2 regions of the Photobacterium kishitanii genome follow, and region 1 is predicted to be linked to the other one. Evidence: riboswitches for the same ligand, from Rfam matches in the RefSeq annotation. Region 1 holds a riboswitch; the other holds the start of a gene.

Evidence for each region. Region 1 has a riboswitch for thiamine pyrophosphate ahead of thiC (phosphomethylpyrimidine synthase ThiC). Riboswitches for the same ligand answer to the same signal wherever they lie in the genome.
Region 2: it holds a riboswitch for thiamine pyrophosphate, as region 1 does, so the genes downstream of both, thiD (bifunctional hydroxymethylpyrimidine kinase/phosphomethylpyrimidine kinase) here and thiC (phosphomethylpyrimidine synthase ThiC) in region 1, are expected to answer to the same signal.

Annotation. Positions count from the first base shown of each region.
Region 1 is NZ_LN794352.1:3,289,418-3,293,074, forward strand. It holds gene thiE (thiamine phosphate synthase) at 1-632, opposite strand, end outside; gene thiC (phosphomethylpyrimidine synthase ThiC) at 633-2,546, opposite strand; TPP riboswitch at 2,666-2,763, opposite strand; gene PPBDW_RS15230 (universal stress protein) at 2,888-3,310, opposite strand; gene crcB (fluoride efflux transporter CrcB) at 3,515-3,657, shown strand, end outside.
Region 2 is NZ_LN794353.1:396,245-399,901, forward strand. It holds gene PPBDW_RS17045 (DUF3360 domain-containing protein) at 1-1,263, shown strand, start outside; gene PPBDW_RS17050 (hypothetical protein) at 1,599-1,781, shown strand; TPP riboswitch at 1,969-2,069, shown strand; gene thiD (bifunctional hydroxymethylpyrimidine kinase/phosphomethylpyrimidine kinase) at 2,179-3,021, shown strand; gene PPBDW_RS17060 (ABC transporter ATP-binding protein) at 3,011-3,657, shown strand, end outside.

The sequences.
Region 1 (3,657 bases):
AGTTCTAAATCAGCAAAGGGGGCCACACTTTCACCCTCACCCAGCCAGCCAAGTTGCTTCACTTCCGGATGATTGATCGTTAATGCACGAGGAAAGACTTTGGCTGTCGTTGGCCATATAAGCTCACCTTGCGCACGATAATTATTATCTTGATAACTGCGTGCATGAGCACGCGCTAAGACCAATGCATCATCTAATGGGTAATCAAGTGCTAATGCCACCAATAACATGGCCCGCTGTGCTTCACTGGCTCCACTATGATGACAATGAATTGCTCTGGTTTGCCCTTGGTGATGCCAAATATCAATACAACCGTCATCAGCAGGATAGCCACATAACACTAAACTGGTATCAGCAACCACCTTATGCTGCAACACTTCTAGTTCATCGAAAGGCGCGAGCCACTGATCCCGCACTTGATACGTCGGCAGTACACAATCGTCCTCTACTGCCACAAAATTAAACGCAACTGAACATTCACTGGTGGCGGTTTTAATCTGCACCCATGAATTACTATTATTAACGCTAACGTTCACTGTCTCACCAAGCTGATATAATTCAGCCGGTACCAATAGTGGTTCAATGTGCATTAATAATGGCATTAAATGATTGGGTAACGATAAGGTGCTCATTTACAAATCCTCTTTAGCTGGGTGATATAATTCACTGCCTCGAGCACGAAATTCAGCTGCCTTTTGTTGCATTCCAACATTCAAGTTATCACTGATGGTAATATCTATCTGCTGCAACTCTTTAGCATAATCACGGACTTCTTGAGATATTTTCATAGAGCAAAATTTAGGGCCGCACATTGAACAAAAGTGGGCAACTTTGCCAGATTCCTGTGGCAAGGTTTGATCGTGATAATCTCGAGCAGTTTGTGGATCAAGGCCCAAATTAAATTGATCTTCCCAACGAAATTCAAACCGTGCTTTTGACAATGCATTGTCACGAACTTGTGCACCGGGGTGGCCTTTCGCTAAGTCTGCCGCATGAGCACACAGCTTGTACGTGATCAACCCGACTTTTACATCATCTTTATTCGGTAAGCCTAAATGCTCTTTTGGCGTCACATAGCACAACATTGCACAGCCATACCAACCGATCATGGCTGCGCCAATGCCGGACGTTATATGATCATAGCCAGGCGCAATATCTGTAGTGAGAGGTCCAAGGGTGTAAAACGGCGCTTCATGACAATGCTTAAGTTGTTCATCCATATTGGCTTTAATCATATGCATCGGTACATGACCTGGCCCTTCAATCATCACCTGAACATCATATTGCCACGCAATTTTAGTCAGTTCGCCCAGCGTACGTAATTCACTAAACTGAGCTTCATCATTGGCATCAGCAATTGATCCCGGACGTAAACCATCACCGAGTGAAAGCGATATATCATATTGAGCACAAATTTCACAAATACTGTGAAAGTTTTCATACAAAAAGCTTTCTTGATGATGCGCCAGACACCACTTCGCCATAATTGAACCACCGCGAGAAACAATCCCTGTTACCCGTTTAGCCGTCATTGGCACATAACGTAATAAAACCCCTGCATGAATCGTAAAGTAATCGACACCTTGTTCTGCTTGCTCTAATAAAGTATCTCGAAAAATATCCCAAGTAAGATTCTCAGCGATACCATTCACTTTCTCCAATGCTTGATACATCGGCACAGTGCCAATCGGTACTGGGCTATTACGAATGATCCACTCACGTGTCTCATGAATATTACGTCCCGTTGATAAATCCATCACAGTATCGCCGCCCCAACGAGTCGACCATACTAATTTCTCAACTTCTTCTTCGATTGATGAACTCACCGCTGAATTACCAATATTGGCATTTACTTTGACAAGAAAATTACGCCCAATGATCATTGGTTCAACTTCAGGGTGATTGATATTAGCAGGAATAATTGCTCGACCAGCAGCCACTTCTTGGCGAACAAACTCAGGAGTTATTTGTGGTGGAAGATTCGCTCCCCAATCCATACCAGCATGCTGCTGATTTAAAACTTCATCATCATAGTGCGCTCGTCCCATATTTTCACGAATCGCAATATATTCCATTTCAGGAGTAATAATACCTTGGCGAGCATAGTGCAGCTGTGTAACACATACATTAGCTTGAGCTCGTCGAATAGGAGCGCGGTAACTAAAACGTAAATCATTAAGTGTCTTATCAGCTAAACGCTCATGGGCATAATCAGAACTTAATTCCGATAATAACTCAGTATCATTACGTTCAGCTATCCACGCTTGACGGACTGTCGGCAAACCACGATAGATATCTATCGATTGCTCAGGATCGGTATAAAAACCAGATGTGTCATAAACACGTATTGGTTGATTTGGTTTAAAGAGAGGAGTCTGTTTGGGGCCACTTACTAGGCTATCAGCTAAGGTTATTTCGCGCATTGGCACTAAAACATCAGCGCGACTACCAGCAACATACACTTTGTGGGAGTTAGGGTAAGGTTGAGCCGTTAATGACTCGATAAATTGTTTCGCTTCCAATCTCGCTTGCTTGCGATTCGACACAGCAATTTCCTTTCAATGTTGTAGGGAAAAATGCTTGGCGGATGGGCGTAAACAAGAGCTATGCAGCAATATTGTGCATAATCGAATACAGACAGTGATCCCTAGATAAGGATATGCAGTAAAGATAACCTCTTGTTCCCTTCGCAGGTATTAGCCTGATCAGGTTCAACGGATCCCGCAATGCGGTCTCAGCCATATGGCACTCCGACAAGTAAGTGATTAAGTATAAAGCCTCAGGCTATCACTACAAGTCTTTAGCCAAAAGAATCAATAGACAGTGACAGATAGCAAAAAGCCGTGCAATTACACGACTTTTTATTTCATGCTAATAACCATGATGATTATTGCGAGATAAGTACATCACACTTAAGATGCTTTGCTAGTGTTTCACTCACATCACCAAAAATATGGATACTAGACTTGTGATAACCAGTAATGACTAACTTAGCTTCAACCTTCTCAGCAAGCTCTTCTAAATGTTTAGCAATATCACCATTGGCAATATGTAAGCCAGCAACAGGATAAGAGGAAGCTGTCGCTAACTCTGATAATTGTGACATCCGCTGTTTAGCAATCGCGTCATGTTCTTCTTGTAATTCAATTTCGACATCAATAAAGCTAACATTACCAACACCAGGTTCAACATAGGCAACATGTAATTCTGCATTATTTTGCTCAGCAATAACCCCTGCCTTTACCATTAGTTTATGGGCATATTTATCTTCAGGGTTAACAGCAAGTAATATAGTTTGATATAGCGACATAGCTTATCTCCATGAGCCTACGCTCAGTAGTAAATTTCTTAGTTATGATTATGATGCTATAAATGTAGCTATACAACCAACTATGTGCCGACATTTTAATATACGCTTAAATCAATGATTGCAATTATCGAGAGTGTCAACTAACTCAACAACCGATTATTATGACGGCTTTTAATCATTACCTTTAACTGAAACGAGATACCAATGAGCCAATATTTATTACTAGGATTCATCGCAATTGGTGGTGCATTCGGCGCCTGCTCACGATACTTAATTTCTGAGCTTTGCGTTATTTTATTTGGCCGTGGCTTCCCATACGGAACATTAACCGTCAATATTATTGGTTC
Region 2 (3,657 bases), on a different contig from region 1:
GTGGGAGCCATTGCAGCAACCTTTGCTGGGGCTCTAGGACTAAATGAAGGCTTTATTTTAGAAAATGTTCGTTTTGAATTACTCATAGCATCTGTTTTCATTATTCTTTTCTCTGGTTTTTTATTGCCGACCGCTAACCTTGCGGGTACACACGGCCCATTAATCCCTTTAATTCCTATTGTCGTTGCCGCCGGCGGGCATCCTATGGCTTTTGGGTTGCTGATTGGTGCGTTTGGCTTAATCTTAGCCATCAGTAAAGGTGGCAGCATGTTGGCAAATCTCACCAGTAAAGGCGTATGTGGCGGTTTATTGCTCTATCTTGGCTTTGTGGGAACTGCTTCTCAAGTTAAAAATCTATTCGCTTGGGCTGAGGGAATAGGTATGAGTCATATTGCTTTTGTAGTGATCTTTTGCACTATTATTTTATATTCTTTATTGGAACATTTTCGTAAGCGTTGGCTAGCAGTACCTCTTAGCTGCTTGCTGGGTGGTACTTTAGCTTTTGCAATGGGTGCCCCGTTTTCTTTTCAAACCGAGCCTGGTTTGCCCAATATGAACCCTATGTATTGGTGGGGAGAAGATACAGGCTGGATGCTAGGCTTACCTACGCTTGAGCATTTCATGGTGGTATTACCCTTTGCTATTTTAGCAGTGGCTATGTGGTCGCCAGATTTTTTAGGGCATCAAGTGTTTCAAAAAATCAGCTATCCAGAACGTACAGAAAAAGTACATATGAACATTGACGATACCATGACTACGGCTTCAATTCGTCAAACGTTCGGTTCTCTGCTCGGTGGTACTAATTTTACTTCTTCATGGGGTACTTATATCGTACCGGCGGCTATTGCAAAACGTCCTATTCCTGCCGGCGCTTTACTGACGGCTCTGTTCTGTATCATAGCCGCTGTTTGGGGCTACCCAATGGATTTAGCTATATGGCAGCCTGTACTTTGTGTTGCGCTAATTGTTGGGGTATTCGTTCCATTGCTAGAAGCTGGAATGGAAATGACGCGTGAAGGGAAAACCACACAATCGGCAGCGATTGTTGTATTTTCTTCAGCGCTAGTTAACCCAGCATTTGGCTGGTCTCTCGCCATGCTGTTAGATAACTTAGGCTTAATCGGTTGTAAAGAACGTAGTGATGAACTTAGTAAAATGAGCCGTTGGGTGTTGCCTGGAACTATGTTTATTGTGCTAAGTGGTGTGATGGCGTTGGTTGGTCTTCTACCTGGGATACCGGCGATTATCCCAAGTGTTCGTTAACCTTTAAATAAGAGTTATTGAGTGTTTAACCCTTTTTATTATTAAGTTTAATTACGTTGTGAGGTGACGTTTTATTAAATCGTCTTATTACCCAACTGCTTTTAACTCAGTTCAACCCCTAGATTTAAAGCATCAGCTAAGACAGTCTGGCATTTATATTAGCTAGGCTCGATTAATGTTTAGTTTTGATCGGAACACAAAAAGGCCTCGCAATCGCAAGGCCTTAGTTTCATCTATCGAACAATTGTAACAATCCACTTCACTGACTTAATCGCTTTTATCAGTGTTTTGCTGAACTGCACTGGTAAGTGTCTCTCTCAATCAATATCGTCACTATGAATATACGATCTCGTAACCCATACATATGCCTGCTGGATGCTAAGCCATGGAGTTATCCTGCGTTTATTGCATCCCAAATGGGCCACAAAGATATGACAATGGTATTGAAGGTTTATGGCACTTGGATGCCGAGTGGAAATGAATCAGAAATAGAAAAAATGGAGATGGCATTAAGATAATCGTACCCCATCTGTGCCCCATTTGAAAAAGTGACGGTCATAGAACCAAAAAAAACCACGCTCTATCCCAGCAACAAAACATTCAATAAATTAATGTGTTATTCATTAATATCTCTAAACAACACCTGTAACCTATTATTTTTCAATAAAATATAGTGACAACCCAATTATTGTGGATTAGGATAATTGCTATTAGTCGGGGGGCTTTAAGCTGAGATCACCATAATGGTGGGACCCGTTGAACCTGAACCAGTTAGCACTGGCGGAGGGAACTAACTATCAACGATACCACACCGTTAATAGATGCAAGCTTGAGTCACAACTGCACATTCTCATACCGCAGTTTACGCTTTCCTGCTTGATACTTGTTCCTGATGCTGCGCATGAGGAATTATGTATGTCACTTATCACATCGTCACACCACACTGTTACGCCTATTGTGTTAACTATCGCAGGATCGGATAGTGGCGGCGGTGCTGGCATTCAAGCAGATATTAAAGCCATTTCAGCAACAGGTAGTTATGCTTGCTCGGTGATCACCGCAATTACCGCTCAAAATACCCAATGTGTTAGCGGTATACTCGCTATTCCACTTGAGATGGTTGAACAACAGTTAGATGCTGTTTTTACGGATTTAAATGTTCAAGCTGTAAAAATTGGTATGCTCGCTGATAGTGAGATTATTCGGTTAGTTGCGGCTAAAATTCGTCATTATCAACCACAATTTTTAGTTATTGATCCAGTAATGGTTGCCACCAGCGGTGATGTATTATTACAACAACACGCTATAACTACGCTCAAAACTGAATTACTGCCATTAGCTGATATTATTACCCCTAACCTACCAGAAGCCGCTGCATTAACCGGTTTAGAAATCCCACAATCTATGGCTGATATGCAAGCAATGATTAGCGCATTGCGAGACATTAATCCTCATGCCGTGTTACTTAAAGGCGGACATTTAGAACAAAGTAGTGATAGCACTGATTTATTGATTTTAGCTAATAACGTTATCGAGCTAACAACCCCTCGTATTGACACCAACAATACTCATGGCACTGGTTGTACTCTGTCTGCGGCTATCGCCTCCTATTTAGCACAAGGCAATGATCTTACAACAGCAACTACCTTGGCTAAACGCTACATTACCGCAGCCATAACCGCCGCCGATGAACTCAATATTGGTCATGGTCACGGACCTGTTAATCACTTCTTTGCAGGTCATCATCATGTGCGTTGATCTGGAAATCACCATAATTAATGGCAGCTTACGTTATCACTCAAATGGCAGCGCTACCGAAAATATCCCTGTAATTAAGGATCTGAATTTAACGATTGCTGCTAACAAATGGACATGCCTAGTGGGTAAAAGTGGTTGTGGAAAAAGCAGCTTAATTAAATTCTTAGCGGGATTATTAAACGAGACAACTGAATGGCAAGGTCAACTGACTATTTCAGATAATCAGCCTTTAACAGGGCGAGTAGCTTATATGGCACAGCAAGATCTGTTATTGCCTTGGTTAACGGTGTTAGAAAATGTCTGTATTAGTAGTAAGTTCGGCCACCATGCTTCGAACTCAAATCTACAACAACGAGCAATAACATTATTAGAGCACGTCGGCTTAGCAGATAAACAGCAGCTATTACCCCAACAGTTATCTGGTGGTATGCGACAGCGCGTCGCACTTGCTAGAACATTATTGCAAGATCAACCGATTGTATTAATGGACGAACCATTTTCAGCACTCGATGCCGTCACCCGTTATCGCCTCCAAGATCTATTTGTGAAATTACTGAAACATAAAACTGTGGTACTGATTACCCACGATCCTCAGGAAGCAATCCGATTGAGTGATCAGCTGTATATATTACAAGG